DNA from 2 places in the Pseudomonas sp. TE3728 genome. Region 1 is predicted to be linked to the other one. Evidence: predicted binding sites of a transcription regulator. Region 1 holds the regulator's gene; the other holds the start of a gene.
What was found. Region 1 encodes sigma-54, which starts transcription at its own class of promoters, with help from an activator protein. Its sites were predicted from a motif close to ANTGGCATNNANNTTGCTNT; they were not measured.
Positions count from the first base shown of each region.

Region 1 (7,813 bases):
CCGATTTCCAGGGTGCGGTTTTGCATCAGAAATCTCCAAACATCAAGGCGGTCAAGATAAAGTCCAGGCCGAGCACAGCCAAAGAGGCATACACCACGGTCTTGGTAGTGGCACGACTGATCCCCTCGGAAGTGGGCTCGCAGTCATAGCCTTGGAATACGGCGATCCAGGTCACGACGAAGGCAAAAACCATGCTTTTGATAATGCCGTTGAGCACATCGTCGACAAACGTCACGCTGTTTTGCATGTTCGACCAGTAGGAGCCTTCATAGACACCCAGCCAGTCGACGGCCACCCACGAACCACCCCAGATACCCACCACGCTGAAAATCGTCGTCAGCACCGGCAAGGAAATGAAGCCGGCCCACAGGCGCGGAGCAATGATGTACTTGAGCGGGTCGACCCCGATCATTTCCAGGCTGGACAATTGCTCGGTGGACTTCATGTTGCCGATCTCGGCGGTCAGCGCCGACCCTGCGCGCCCGGCGAACAGTAAGGCCGTGACCACCGGCCCCAGCTCACGCAGCAGCGTCAACGCAACCATCTGCCCGACGGCCTGTTCCGAACCGTAGCTGGACAGAATATTGAACCCCTGCAGGGCCAGCACCATGCCGATGAACACCCCGGAGACCACGATGATCACCAAGGACATCACGCCCACCGAATGCAGTTGCTTGACCAGCAAGCCAAAACCGCCGCCGATGCCGCCACGACCGAGCAAGGCATGGAACAGGAACAACGCCGAACGCCCGAACACCGCCATCACATCGATGCCGGCATGACCGAAACGGCGCACCCTTTCTATTAGTGTGATCTTGCGCATCAACGCTTCCCCAGAAGATCTGCGCGGTAATCCGGCGCTGGAAAGTGGTATGCGACCGGGCCGTCGGGTTCGCCAGTCAAAAATTGACGAATACGTGGCTCATCCGATTTCATCAGATCCTTGGGCGTGCCTTGCCCCAACACTTGCCCATCGCCCACCACGATAAGGTGGTCGGCGATGCTCGCGGTCTCGGCCAGGTCGTGGGAAACCACAATGCTGGTGATGCCCAGCGCATCGTTGAGCAGGCGGATCAGGCGCACCAGCACGCCCATGGCGATCGGGTCCTGGCCGACGAAAGGCTCGTCGTACATCAGGATTCGCGGATCGAGAGCAATTGCCCGGGCCAGCGCGACGCGACGTTTCATGCCCCCGGACAATTCGTCAGGCATCAGGTCGATGGCGCCACGCAAGCCAACAGCCTGCAATTTGAGCAGGACAATGTCGCGGATCATTTCTTCCGGCAGCGCTGTATGAACACGCAGCGGAAAGGCGACGTTCTCGAACACATCAAGGTCGGTAAACAATGCACCGCTCTGAAACAGCACACCCATGTGCTTGCGCGCATCGAACAGATCGTTGCGCGACAGTGTTGGCAGGTTCTGGCCATTGACCCAGACTTCGCCGCTGGTGGGACGCAATTGTGCGCCGATCAGCCGCAACAGCGTGGTCTTGCCACACCCGGAAGGTCCCATGATGCCGGTAACCTTGCCGCGCGGGATGCGGATATCGATGTTATTGAAAATGCTGCGCGTACCGCGCTTGAAGGTCAGTCCCTTCAGCTCGACCGCGTAGGCGTTATCGGCACTCATCTAAACTCCTTGCGATGCAGCCTCTCACTCGGACGCCTGGCTTTCTGGCGAAAGCACATACCTCCCCGGGCAGGCCGAACTGGCGGCGAACTATATCACTGCAAAGCTCAAGCGCCCAAGGCCCAAGGCCCAAGCCGGGCATGTTCAGCAACATGACCGCCCGAAATCATCTATTTAGAGAGGATTCGGTAACAAGGAATGACAAACCGCGACGAACTAGCGTGAGGGTTTTGATCATTACCGCTATAATCGCCGCCTTTTCATCAGGCTATTCGATTTCAGACATGAACCAATCCAGCGACCTGATTCAATCCGCACAACGCACCATCCGTTTGGAACTGGAAGCCGTACAAGGCTTGCTACCCCATATCAATGCGGATTTCATACGTGCGTGCGAGATGATTCTGGCCAGCAAAGGCCGCGTGGTCGTGGTCGGCATGGGCAAATCGGGGCACATCGGCAACAAGATTGCCGCCACCCTGGCCAGCACCGGCACCACAGCCTTCTTCGTCCATCCGGCCGAAGCCAGCCATGGCGACATGGGCATGATCACCCGCGACGACATCATTCTGGCGCTGTCGAACTCCGGCTCCACCAACGAGATCGTCACCTTGCTGCCGCTGATCAAACGCCAGGGCATTCAAATGATCAGCCTGACCGGTAACCCCGAGTCACCGCTGGCCAAGGCAGCGGAAGTCAACCTCAATGTAAGCGTCGAACACGAAGCCTGCCCGCTGAATCTGGCACCTACCTCGTCGACCACCGCGGCACTGGTCATGGGTGATGCTCTCGCCGTTGCCTTGCTTGAAGCTCGCGGCTTTACCGCCGAAGATTTCGCCTTTTCCCACCCGGGCGGCGCCCTTGGCCGCCGCTTGTTGCTGAAAGTGGAAAACGTCATGCATGCCGGCACCGAATTGCCGCAAGTGATGTGCGGTACGCTGCTCAAGGATGCCTTGATGGAAATGACCCGTAAGGGATTGGGCATGACCGTTGTACTGAGCACGGATGGAAAACTCGCCGGGATCTTCACCGACGGCGACCTGCGTCGCACGCTGGACCGCACCATCGATATCCACAGCACGACCATTGATGAAGTGATGACCGCCCACGGCAAGACCGCCCGCGCCGAGATGCTTGCCGCCGAGGCCCTGAAAATCATGGAAGACCACAAGATCAACGCACTGGTAGTGGTCGACAGCGAAGACCGTCCGGTCGGCGCCTTGAACATGCACGATTTGCTGCGTGCGGGAGTAATGTAATGAGCACGGACCTGCTGCAACGCGGCAAACAGATCAAACTGGCGGTGTTCGACGTCGATGGCGTGCTGACCGACGGGCGCCTGTACTTCCTCGAAGACGGTAGCGAATTCAAGACGTTCAACACCCTCGACGGCCAGGGCATCAAGATGTTGATGGCCGCGGGCGTGCAGACCGCTATCATCAGTGGCCGCAAGACCCCGGTGGTTGAACGGCGCGCGAAGAACCTCGGGATTCCGCACCTTTATCAGGGTCGCGAAGACAAACTGGTGGTGCTCGACGAACTTCTTGGCCAGCTCAACCTGAGCTATGAACAAGTGGCCTACCTGGGCGACGACCTGCCGGACCTGCCGGTGATTCGCCGCGTAGGCCTTGGCATGGCGGTGGCCAGCGCTGCCAGTTTCGTGCGCGAACACGCCCACGGCATCACCCAGGCCCGCGGTGGCGAGGGGGCCGCTCGCGAATTCTGCGAATTGATCCTGCGCGCCCAGGGCCGCCTCGATGCGGCCAACGCCGCGTACCTGTGAGCCCATCATGCTGAGCAAAAGAATTCGTAACATCCTGGTGTTCGGTTGCATCGCCGCGATTTTTGCAGCGGTTGGTTACTGGAACATCAGCCCGGAACGTTTCCTCGACAAACCGGTGGTGAAGGTCGATGAAACCGCGATCGACTATTACGCCATCAACGCCCACAGCGTGCAGTACCTGCCCGACGGCAAACTGCAATATGAGATGACGTCGGACAAGGTCGAACACGTGAAAGCGAGCGAGGTGACGTTGCTGACCAATCCGGACCTGAACATGTTCCGTGGCACCGAATTCCCCTGGCACGTCCAGAGCGAGCGCGGCGAAGTCAACCCGGACGGCACTCAGGTCGAGCTGATTGACTCGGTACGTATCACGCGTTTCGACGAAAAAAACCGTAAAACCCTGATTACCACCACCCGTATGACCGTGTTCCCGCAGCAGCAATATGCGCAGACCGATCAACCCGTTAGAATCGACGGCGCTGGCGGTGTATCGACAGGCAACGGAATGAAAGCGTACTTGAAAGAAAGCAGGATACACCTGCTATCGAACGTAAGAGGACAGTATGAGGCTCGTTAAAACTCTCCCTATTTTGCTCAGTCTGGGCGCAGCACTGGGAAGCGTGAGCGCCTGGGCTCTGCCGAACGATCAAGAGCAGCCTATCCGCATTCAGGCCGACGATGCCCAACTGGACGACAAGAACGGCGTTGCCACCTATAAGGGCGATGTGATCATCACCCAGGGCTCGATGAAGGTCACCGGCAATACCGTGACCATCACCCGCACCCCGACCGGCGACATCGACGTGGTGACTTCGGTGGGCAACCTTGCCTACTTCGAGCAACTGCAAACGGCGGGCGATACCAAGCCGGTCCAGGGCTACGGCGTAACTATCCAGTACCACGCCTCGCAAAACCGCGTCGTGCTGATCGATCGCGCCAAAGTCATCGATAAGGACAACAACGTCACCCAAGGCGAGAAAATCGTCTACGACACGGTCAAAAAGCTTGCGAGCGCCGGTCGCGCCACGGGTAACAAGGTCACCGAGGCACGCCCTCGCATCGACATGGTGATCCAGCCGAAGAAGAAAACCGACGAGCAAAAGGCCCAGTAATGGCAACTCTGAAAGCTCAGCATCTGGCCAAGAGCTACAAGAGCCGTCAGGTCGTGCGCGACGTCAGCCTGTCCATCGACAGCGGTCAGATCGTCGGCCTGCTTGGCCCTAACGGCGCCGGTAAAACCACCTGTTTCTATATGATTGTCGGCCTGGTACAGGCCGATCAAGGCCGCGTACTGATCGACGACCTGGACGTCAGCCACCAGCCGATGCACGGTCGTGCGAAGGCCGGCATCGGCTATCTTCCGCAAGAAGCGTCGATCTTCCGCAAACTGTCGGTGGCCGACAACATCATGGCCATCCTCGAGACCCGCAAGGAGCTCGATAAGGCCGGTCGTCGCCAAGAGCTGGAAAGCCTGCTGCAGGAATTTCACATCCATCACATCCGCGACAATCTCGGCATGAGCCTGTCCGGTGGTGAACGCCGCCGTGTGGAAATCGCCCGGGCACTGGCTACCAACCCGAAATTCATCCTCCTCGACGAACCCTTCGCCGGCGTGGACCCGATTTCGGTGGGCGACATCAAGCAGATCATCCATCACCTCAAGGCTAAAGGCATTGGCGTGCTGATCACGGACCACAACGTTCGTGAGACCCTGGATATCTGCGAAACCGCCTACATCGTCAACGACGGCCAACTGATTGCTGAAGGTGACTCCGCCACCATCCTCGCCAATGAACTGGTCAAGGAAGTGTATCTGGGCCACGAGTTCCGCCTGTAAGCACCTGAGGTGCCCAGGTCGCCGAGGGAGCGCTCGCTTCAATAAAAAATCAATAACTTTTTATTGTTACAGCGCTCTAGGCAAACACTTCAGTTTCGGGCATATAATTTGCTTATGTTTGGCGCTTCGGCGCCCTGTAGTGGATGGCGCATGTGCGCCGGCGAATAAGGTGTTAAGCCCCTGCCATGAAACCATCGCTAGTCTTGAGAATGGGCCAGCAGCTGACGATGACACCGCAGCTGCAACAGGCCATCCGCCTGCTCCAATTGTCGACCCTGGACCTGCAACAGGAAATCCAGGAGGCTCTGGAGTCCAATCCGATGCTCGAACGCCAGGAAGAAGGCGACGACTTCGATAACGCCGACCCCTTGGCCGATAGCGCCGAACAGAAACCCAACGCCGACATTCAGGAACCCTCCTACCAGGAAACCGCCCCGACGGTGGACAACCTTGAGGAAGGCGACTGGAACGAGCGCATCCCCAACGAATTGCCCGTCGACACAGCCTGGGAGGATGTCTACCAGACCAGCGCCAGCAGCCTGCCGAGCAACGATGACGACGAGTGGGACTTCACCACCCGCACATCGGCCGGTGAAAGCCTGCAAAGCCATTTGCTCTGGCAACTGAACCTGGCACCTATGTCCGACACCGATCGCCTGATCGCCGTGACCCTGATCGACTGCATCAACAATCAGGGCTACCTGGACGAAACCCTCGAGGAAATCCTCGAAGCGTTCGACCCGGAACTGGACATCGAACTGGACGAAATCGAAGCCGTCCTGCACCGCATCCAGCAATTCGAACCCGCTGGCATCGGCGCCCGCAACCTCGGTGAATGCCTGCTACTGCAACTGCGCCAGTTGTCCGCCAAGACCCCTTGGCTGGCCGAAGCCAAGCGTCTGGTCACCGATTACATCGACCTGCTCGGCAGCCGCGACTACAGCCAGCTGATGCGCCGCATGAAGCTCAAGGAAGATGAGCTGCGCCAGGTCATCGAATTGGTCCAGAGCCTCAACCCACGCCCGGGTTCACAAATCGAGTCCACCGAAGCCGAATACGTCGTTCCCGACGTGATCGTGCGCAAGGACAACGAGCGCTGGCTGGTGGAGCTGAACCAGGAATCGGTGCCACGCCTACGGGTCAACGCCCAATATGCCGGTTTCGTGCGCCGTGCCGATACCAGCGCTGACAACACCTTCATGCGTAATCAGCTGCAGGAGGCTCGCTGGTTCATCAAGAGCCTGCAAAGCCGCAATGAAACCCTGATGAAAGTCGCCACCCAGATCGTCGAGCATCAACGCGGCTTTCTCGAATACGGTGACGAAGCCATGAAGCCGTTGGTGCTGCATGACATTGCCGAAGCAGTCGGCATGCATGAATCGACAATTTCACGGGTGACCACGCAAAAATTCATGCATACCCCACGGGGCATCTATGAACTGAAATACTTTTTTTCCAGCCACGTCAGTACCTCTGAAGGCGGTGAATGCTCGTCCACGGCGATCCGCGCGATCATCAAAAAACTGGTTGCTGCGGAAAATCAGAAAAAGCCGTTGAGTGACAGCAAGATCGCTGGTTTACTGGAGGCACAAGGCATTCAGGTAGCCCGTCGCACCGTCGCCAAGTACCGCGAATCCCTGGGGATTGCGCCTTCCAGCGAACGCAAGCGGTTGATGTAGCCGCCGGGCTCGCCACAGCGTTCCAGTGGCAGGCATTTCTGCCTGCCGCTTTATGCACTGGCAACGAAGGAGAAGCTGTATGCAAGTCAACATCAGTGGACACCAACTGGAAGTGACCGAACCCCTGCGCACCTACATCGGCGAAAAACTCGACCGGTTAGAGAGGCATTTCGACAAGATCACCAATGTGCAAGTCACGATGAACGTCGAAAAACTGCTGCAGAAGATCGAAGCCACGCTGCATATTCCCGGCGGAGAAGTGGTCGCCAATGCCGAGCATACGGACATGTATGCCGCCATCGACCTGCTGACCGACAAGCTGGATCGCCAACTTAAAAAGCATAAGGAAAAGACCCAGAGCCTCCTTCAGGGCGCGACCGGTCGTTAACACCCCCAATCCATGATCCGACTAGAAACCATCCTGACCCCCGGCCGTTCCCAAGTGAACGCGCCGGGTGGCAGTAAAAAGAAAGCCCTCGAGCAAATTGCCAACCTTATCCACCGCGAAGTACCGGATCTGGAAATGCAGGACGTCTTCGAGGCCCTGATTGCCCGTGAGAAACTCGGTTCTACCGGTTTCGGCAACGGCATCGCCATCCCCCACTGCCGGCTCAAAGGCTGCACCTCGCCAATCAGTGCGCTGCTGCACCTGGAAGCCCCTATCGATTTCGATGCCATCGACGGTGCCCCCGTTGACCTGCTGTTTGTGCTGCTGGTCCCGGAAGCCGCCACCGACGCACACCTGGAACTGCTACGCCAGATTGCCAGCATGCTGGATCGCAAGGAAGTGCGTGAAAAATTGCGTAGCGCCCCGAGCAACGAAGCCTTGTATCAGGTTGTCCTGGACGAGCAGAACGGTCACTAATCATGCGCCTGATC
Region 1 covers NZ_JBWBQT010000001.1:5,190,894-5,198,706, reverse strand. Annotated here, with positions in the region: gene mlaD (outer membrane lipid asymmetry maintenance protein MlaD) at 1-26, opposite strand, end outside; gene mlaE (lipid asymmetry maintenance ABC transporter permease subunit MlaE) at 26-823, opposite strand; gene ACZ89R_RS22705 (ATP-binding cassette domain-containing protein) at 823-1,632, opposite strand; gene ACZ89R_RS22700 (KpsF/GutQ family sugar-phosphate isomerase) at 1,917-2,891, shown strand; gene ACZ89R_RS22695 (KdsC family phosphatase) at 2,891-3,415, shown strand; gene lptC (LPS export ABC transporter periplasmic protein LptC) at 3,423-3,995, shown strand; gene lptA (lipopolysaccharide transport periplasmic protein LptA) at 3,982-4,530, shown strand; gene lptB (LPS export ABC transporter ATP-binding protein) at 4,530-5,255, shown strand; gene ACZ89R_RS22675 (RNA polymerase factor sigma-54) at 5,441-6,934, shown strand; gene hpf (ribosome hibernation-promoting factor, HPF/YfiA family) at 7,014-7,322, shown strand; gene ptsN (PTS IIA-like nitrogen regulatory protein PtsN) at 7,335-7,799, shown strand; gene rapZ (RNase adapter RapZ) at 7,802-7,813, shown strand, end outside.

Region 2 (7,813 bases), 750 kb from region 1:
CACAATCAGGTCGGCTTGCAACGCGCCGGCCTGCTTCAGCGCTTCGAGGATCGCCATCAAGTCACCCGGTGCCGCGCCGACCTGGTTCACCGCACGGACGATTTCGTCGAGGGTGGTGCCCGGGCCGAATTTGAACATTGGCTTGGCTTCTTGCTGAGCGTTGACCCGCGAGCGCGGCACAACCGCCGTCTGCCCGTTGGACAGAGGGCCGGGCTGGCTAACGATCGGGTCTTCGGTGATGGTCACGGTCAGGCTGCCGTGGGTCACGGCGGCCGGGGAAACCTTGACGTTCTGGCCGATCACGATGGTGCCGGTACGCGAGTTGATGATGACTTTCGCCACCGCCTGACCCGGGTCGACTTCGAGGTTTTCGAGGATCGACAAATAGTCGACCCGCTGGCTCGGATCGAGTGGCGCAGTCACGCGGATCGAACCACCGTCGATGGCCTGAGCGACGCCAGGGCCAAGCATGTTGTTGATCTTGTCGACGATGCGCTTGGCGGTAGTGAAGTCCGAACGGTTGAGGTTCAGGGTCAGGCTGTTGCCCTGATTGAAACCGCTTGGTACGGCACGCTCGACCGACGCACCGCCAGGGATGCGACCGGCCGACGGAACGTTGACGGTGATCTTCGAACCGTCACGCCCTTCGGCATCGAAACCGCCAACCACCAGGTTGCCCTGAGCGACGGCGTAGACGTTGCCGTCGATACCTTTGAGCGGCGTCAGCAACAACGTACCGCCACGCAGGCTCTTGGAGTTACCGATGGACGCAACGGTGATATCTATCTGTTGACCGGGCTTGGCGAACGCCGGCAGATCAGCACTGATCGACACCGCCGCGACGTTCTTCAATTGCACGTTGCCCGAACCTGCCGGCACCTTGATGCCGAACTGCGAAAGCATGTTGTTGAAGGTCTGCAGGGTGAACGGGGTCTGGGTCGTCTGATCGCCGGTGCCGTTAAGCCCGACCACCAGGCCGTAGCCGATCAATTGGTTGGAACGCACACCGGAAATACTGGCGATGTCCTTCAGCCGCTCGGCTTGAGCGTCGAAGGCTGCGGACATCAGGAGCGCAGCCACCATCAGGTGTTTGAAGTTCAACATGCTCACCAGAGAAGCCACCTAGAAAGGGAACAGCGGGCTGAGGAAGAAACGGTCGAACCAGCCTGGCTGACTCGCATCGGCAAACGCACCGGTGCCCGAATAGGTGATGCGTGCATCGGCGACGCGGGTCGACGACACGGTGTTGTCGGTGGCGATGTCATCGGCGCGAACGAGGCCGGCAATCCGCACCAGCTCATCACCGGTGTTCAGGGTCAGCCACTTCTCGCCGCGCACGGCGATGATGCCGTTGGGCAACACGTCGGCGACGGTCACGGTGATCGAACCGGTCAGGCTGTTGCTCTGGCCGGACTTGCTGTCGCCCTTGGTGGCGCGGTCACCTTCATAACCGACGTCCAGGCTCAGGCTACCGCTGCCCACTGGATCACTGGTGCTCAGGCCGCCCCCAAAAAACGAGCTCAGGCCGATGTCGGTCTTGCTGTTCTTGTCGATCTGCGAGTTGGCGTTCTTGCTCGCCTGGGTGCGCTCGTTCAGGGTGATGGTGATGATGTCACCGACCCGGAACGCCTTGCGGTCGCTGTACAGGTTCTGTTCGAAACCGGCCTGGTAGATCGAGCCATTATTGGCGGCAGCCGGCAGCGGCGTGCGCGGCAACACCGGGGCGTAGTAAGGGTCATTGGGCTTGGGCGGCGGGGCAACGCAGCCCGCGAGCACGACGACCCCACTCAGTGCCAGAACAGATACAAAGCGATTCATGACCCTACCTCACGGTATTGCAGGCGACCTCATGGCCGCCTCATAGACTTGATTACAGATTCTGCGTTACGAACGAGAGCATCTGGTCGGCGGTGGAGATCACCTTGGAGTTCATCTCGTAGGCGCGCTGAGTGGTGATCATGTTGACCATCTCTTCAACGGTGCTGACGTTGGACGTCTCCAGGGTGTTCTGCAGCGTGGTGCCGAAACCGGCGAGGCCCGGGGTGCCGACTTGCGGCGCGCCACTGGCAGCGGTTTCCAGGAACAGGTTGTTACCCACCGCTTGCAGACCGGCCGGGTTGATGAAGTCGGCGGTTTGCAGGTTGCCGATCACCTGGGAAGCCGGGTTGCCGGCGACGGTGATGGACACGGTGCCGTCACGGCCGACGGTGAAAGTCTGGGCGTCGTTCGGAATGACAATGGCCGGCTCCAGGGCGAAACCGCTGGCGTTGACGATCTGGCCGTTGGAATCCAGGTGGAACGTACCGTCACGGGTGTAGGACGTGGTGCCGTCCGGCTGCAGGATCTGGAAGAAACCGCGACCGTCGATGGCCATGTCCAACGGTTGCTCGGTGGTTTGCAGGCTGCCGGCGGTGAAGTTTTTCTGGGTGCCGACGATGCGCACACCGGTACCCACTTGCAGACCCGACGGCAATTCGCTGTCCTGGGTCGACTGGGCGCCTGGCTGGCGTTTGATCTGATACAGCAAGTCCTGGAACTCGGCGCGGTCACGTTTGAAACCCGTGGTCGATACGTTCGCCAGGTTGTTGGAAATGGTGGTGAGGTTGGTGTCCTGGGCGGACAGACCTGTTTTGGCAACCCATAGAGCCGGAAGCATTCGATTCTCCTCGTGCGCCTGTTTTACGGCGCGACGTTCTGATAATTAGCTGATCTGCAAGACCCGAGCCATGGCCTGGTCATCGTCTTTGGCGGTGTTCATCATCTTGATGTGCAGCTCGAACTGCTTGGCCAGCGCCAGTACCGAAGTCATTTCTTCCACGGCATTGACGTTGCTCGACTCAAGGAACCCGGACACCAGTTTGACGTTGGCATCGGCCTGCGCCGGCTTGCCGTCCTTGGTGTGGATCGAACCGTCCAGGCCTTTGGTCATGTTCTTGAAGTCCGGGTTGACCAGTTTGATGCGGTCGACTTCGGCCATCACGCGAGGGCCTTCGCCCATCGCACGGATGCTGATGGTGCCGTCTTCGCCGACTTCGATTTGCTGCTCGGGCGGCACGGCAATCGGCCCGCCATTGCCTACCACCGGCATACCGTTGCCGGCACGCAGCACGCCCAGGGCGTCAACGTTCAAGCTGCCGGTGCGCACGTAGCTTTCACCGCCATCGGGGTTCTGCACGGCGATCCAGCCGTTGCCCTGCACCGCGACATCGAGGTCGCGACCGGTTTCTACCAGCGAGCCAGGGGAGAAGTCGGTGGCCGGACGTTCGCTCATGGCAAACGCACGCGCCGGAAAGCTGTCACCAAACACCGGCATCGAACGGGCCTGTTCCAGGTCCTTCTGAAAACCGTTGGTAGAGATGTTCGCCAGGTTGTTGGCATGAGCCTTCTGCGCCAGTGCATTCTGGCTGGCGCCGGTCATTGCCACATAAAGGTACTTGTCCACACTCTTTCCTCTGCATGCCGGACGTTTGCCGCCCACCGCTGTACTGCTGAGCCATAAGCAATTTGCAGACCAACTTTTTTCTGGCGGCGCAGGGCCCGGCAAACAAAGGACTTGAGGGATTCAGAGGGGATTGGGGGAATGTGCCGAAGACGAAAAACCGGCGGTGTTATGCCGCTTCGCGGCAACAGATCAAAAGATCGCAGCCTTCGGCAGTGCCCACAGGCACGTAGGAGCTGCCGAAGGCTGCGATCTTTTGATCTTCAATTGCTATCCTTGCCAACCTCATACTCACGCAACTTATTGGCAATGGTGGTATGCGACACCCCCAACCGCTTGCCCAGTTGCCGACTGCTCGGATGCTCGGAATACAAGCGCTCCAGCACCGCTTTCTCAAAGCGCCCGACAATCTCGTCCAAGCCCCCCTCAAGCGAAAAATCGCCGAGGGGCTGACGCACACCGTAATCCGGCAGGCGAATGTGCTCGGCTTTGACGGTGCCGCCATCGCACAGGGAAACTGCCTGGAACAGTACGTTCTCCAACTGCCGCACGTTACCCGGCCAGTGATAATGACTAAGCCGTTCCATGGCCGCTGGCGCCAGTTTCGGCAACGGGCAACCGATCTGCCGACTGGCCTGATCGAGGAAGTGCTCCACCAGCGGCGCCAGTCCGTCGAGGCATTCGCGCAGCGGCGGGATGTGCAGCGAGAGCACGTTCAAACGGTGGTACAAATCCTGGCGAAACTCACCGCGAGCGCACAGCTCGGACAAGTCCACTTGCGTTGCGCAGATCACCCGCACATCCAGATAGACCTCTTCATCGCTGCCGACACGACGGAAGCAACCGTCCTGCAGAAAGCGCAGCAATTTCACCTGCAAGCGCGGGCTCATTTCGCCGACGCCGTCGAGAAACAACGTACCGCCCGCCGTCAGCTCCAACAGCCCGAGCTTGCCTTCGGCCCGCGCGCCTTCGAAGGCACCGGGACCGTAGCCGAACAGTTCGGTCTCGGCCATGGACTCTGGCAGACCGGCACAGTTGAGCGCCATCAACGGTGATTGCCCACGCGGGCTCGCCAAGTGACAGGCCCGCGCCAACAACTCTTTGCCGGTGCCGGTTTCGCCTTCTATCAATAGCGGCGCGTCCAGCGGGGCCATGCGCCGCGCTTCGCGTACCACCGCCGCCATCACTTTCGAGCTTTGGAAAATGCTGTCGAAGCCACGCAATTCCTGCTTGCGCACGTTATAGATGCGCTCGCCCACCCGGTCCGCCCGGTGCAACGTCAACACCGCACCGGCCATGGCCTCGCTTTCGTCATGCTCCGATTGCAGCGGCGCGATGTCGGCGAGAAACACGTCGCCCTTGACCTTGACCCGCAAGCCGTTGATCCGTGACTTGTTGGCGCGCACCAGTTCCGGCAAATCAAAATCCTCGGCGTACCGCGACAGCGGTATCCCCGGCACCTCGTCCACCCGCACCCCGAGCAACTGCGCCGCCGCACGGTTGGCCGCGACGATGGAGCCGCCCATGTCGATCGACAGCACCGGAAACTCCAAGGCACCAAGCAAGGCATTGAGTTCCATATGCCGACGCTCGCTGGGCATCAGCCCTACGCGTTTGACGCCGAATACCCCGCCAATCGCCTCAAACTTCGGACGCAACGCCTGAAACTGAATGTTGATCAGGTTCGGGCAGTGCAGGTAGATCGCATTGCCGTGCTCACCGCCCACTTCGCCGCGAGCGACGTTGATCCCGTACTCGACCAGCAGGTTGAGAATGTCGCGCAGGATACCGATGCGGTTCTGGCAGTGAACTTTGATACGCATATAAAGGCCCGTAACAGCGGTGATCGAGGCCCGGCGCAGGAAATTTTCTGCGTAGGCACCAAGTTAGTCGTCAAGATTATGTGACACCCGTGCGCCATTTCAAACCCGCAAATATCAATACTTGCGCCATAGCGACCAATCCGTAACGAATACTTTACGAAAAGCCGGCATTTTTCCAACTCTCACCGCGGATCACCTGCTGCAACACTGCACGCCTTGGGGTATTTCTAGGTCTATAGCTGTACACACAACAAGAACGTATCCCCTAGCAGGAGAGCAGCATGAAGCAGACGCAATACGTGGCTCGTGAGCCCGATGCGCAAGGTTTTATCGACTACCCCGCCGAAGAACACGCGGTGTGGAACACGCTGATCACTCGCCAACTGAAAGTGGTCGAGGGCCGTGCGTGCCAGGAATACCTGGACGGTATCGAAAAACTCGGTCTGCCCCACGACCGCATTCCGCAACTCGGTGAAATCAACAAGGTCCTCGGTGAAACCACCGGTTGGCAGGTTGCCCGAGTCCCCGCACTGATTCCCTTCCAGACCTTTTTCGAATTGCTGGCGAACAAGCAGTTCCCGGTGGCGACGTTTATTCGTACCCGCGAAGAGCTGGATTACCTGCAAGAACCGGACATTTTCCACGAGATCTTTGGCCACTGTCCGCTGCTGACCAATCCCTGGTTCGCCGAATTCACCCACACCTACGGCAAACTTGGCCTACAGGCTTCCAAGGAAGAACGCGTGTATCTGGCGCGCCTGTACTGGATGACCATCGAGTTCGGCCTGGTCGACACGCCACAAGGCCTGCGCATCTATGGCGGCGGCATTCTGTCCTCGCCGAAAGAAACCGTTTACTGCTTGTCGAACGAGCCTGAGCATCAGGCCTTCGACCCGCTTGAATGCATGCGCACGCCGTACCGCATCGACATTCTGCAACCGCTGTACTTTGTCCTGCCGAACCTCAAGCGCCTGTTCGATCTGGCCCACGAAGACATCATGGGCATGATCAAGCAAGGTATGCAGTTGGGGTTGCGCGCGCCGAAATTTCCGCCAAAAGCCGCGTGACCCGCGTCTTTTGGCATCAAGTGAGTCTGTTACGGATCGCCGCTTTGCTTTAGCGTGGTCCCACTGACGACCGTTTTTCAAAACACTCGATTTCAGGAACACATCATGTCCACATTAAACCAAGCCCATTGCGAAGCCTGCCGCGCCGACGCCCCTCAGGTCAGCGACGAAGAATTGCCGATCCTGATCAAGCAGATCCCTGACTGGAACATCGAAGTTCGCGACAGCGTGATGCAGCTGGAAAAAGTTTTCCTGTTCAAGAACTTCAAACACGCGCTGGCGTTCACCAACGCCGTCGGTGAAATTTCCGAGGCCGAAGGTCACCACCCAGGCCTGCTGACCGAGTGGGGCAAAGTCACCGTGACCTGGTGGAGCCACTCCATCAAAGGCCTGCACCGCAACGATTTCATCATGGCCGCGCGCACTGACGAAGTGGCGAAGAACGCCGAGGGCCGCAAATAATGCATTTCGACGCCATCGGCCGAGTGCCCGGCGACCCGATTCTCGGCCTGATGGAGGCCTATGCGCTGGACCCCAACCCGCGCAAATTCGACCTTGGCGTGGGTGTCTACAAAGACGCCCAGGGCCAAACGCCAATCCCCGAAGCGGTGAAGCTCGCCGAGCAACACCTGGTGGATCGTCAATCCACCAAAACCTACATCGGCGGCCACGGCAATGTAGCGTTCGGCAAAGTCATCAACGAGTTGGTGCTTGGTGCGGATTCGGCGTTGATCGCCGAACAACGGGCCGGCGCCACTCAAACGCCGGGCGGCACTGGCGCATTGCGTTTGAGCGCTGACTTCATCGCACAATGCTTGCCGGGCCGTGGCGTGTGGTTGAGCAACCCGACCTGGCCGATCCACGAAACCATTTTCGCGGCGGCCGGGGTAAAGGTCAGTCATTACCCGTACGTGGGCAGCGATAACCGTCTCGATGTGGAAGCGATGCTGGCGGTGCTCAATCAAGCACCCAAGGGCGATGTGGTGCTGCTGCACGCCTGCTGCCACAACCCGACCGGTTTCGATCTGTCCCATGACGATTGGCGTCGGGTGCTGGACGTGGTGCGCAGTCGCGATTTGCTACCTCTGATCGACTTCGCCTATCAGGGTTTCGGCGACGGCCTGGAGCAAGATGCCTGGTCAACGCGGCTGTTCGCCGCCGAGCTGCCGGAAGTGCTGATCACCAGTTCCTGCTCGAAGAACTTCGGCCTGTACCGCGACCGCACCGGCGCACTGATTGTCTGTGCGAAAACCGCCGACAAGCTGGTGGATATCCGCAGCCAACTGGCCAACATCGCCCGTAACCTGTGGTCGACGCCACCGGATCATGGCGCCGCCGTGGTCGCGACCATCCTCGGCGATCCAGAGCTGAAAAGCCGCTGGGCCGACGAAGTGGAAGCTATGCGTTTGCGTATCGCCCAGTTGCGCAGCGGTCTGGTCGAAGCACTTGAACCCCATGGCTTGCGTGAGCGATTTGCGCACATC
Region 2 covers NZ_JBWBQT010000001.1:5,939,773-5,947,585, reverse strand. Annotated here, with positions in the region: gene ACZ89R_RS26230 (flagellar basal body P-ring protein FlgI) at 1-1,104, opposite strand, end outside; gene flgH (flagellar basal body L-ring protein FlgH) at 1,123-1,818, opposite strand; gene flgG (flagellar basal-body rod protein FlgG) at 1,871-2,656, opposite strand; gene ACZ89R_RS26215 (flagellar basal body rod protein FlgF) at 2,702-3,442, opposite strand; gene ACZ89R_RS26210 (sigma-54-dependent transcriptional regulator) at 3,703-5,262, opposite strand; gene phhA (phenylalanine 4-monooxygenase) at 5,544-6,329, shown strand; gene ACZ89R_RS26200 (4a-hydroxytetrahydrobiopterin dehydratase) at 6,435-6,791, shown strand; gene ACZ89R_RS26195 (amino acid aminotransferase) at 6,791-7,813, shown strand, end outside.
Region 2: ACZ89R_RS26215 (flagellar basal body rod protein FlgF) is a predicted target of sigma-54. The motif match lies at 3,497-3,516, and genes of this name have one in related genera.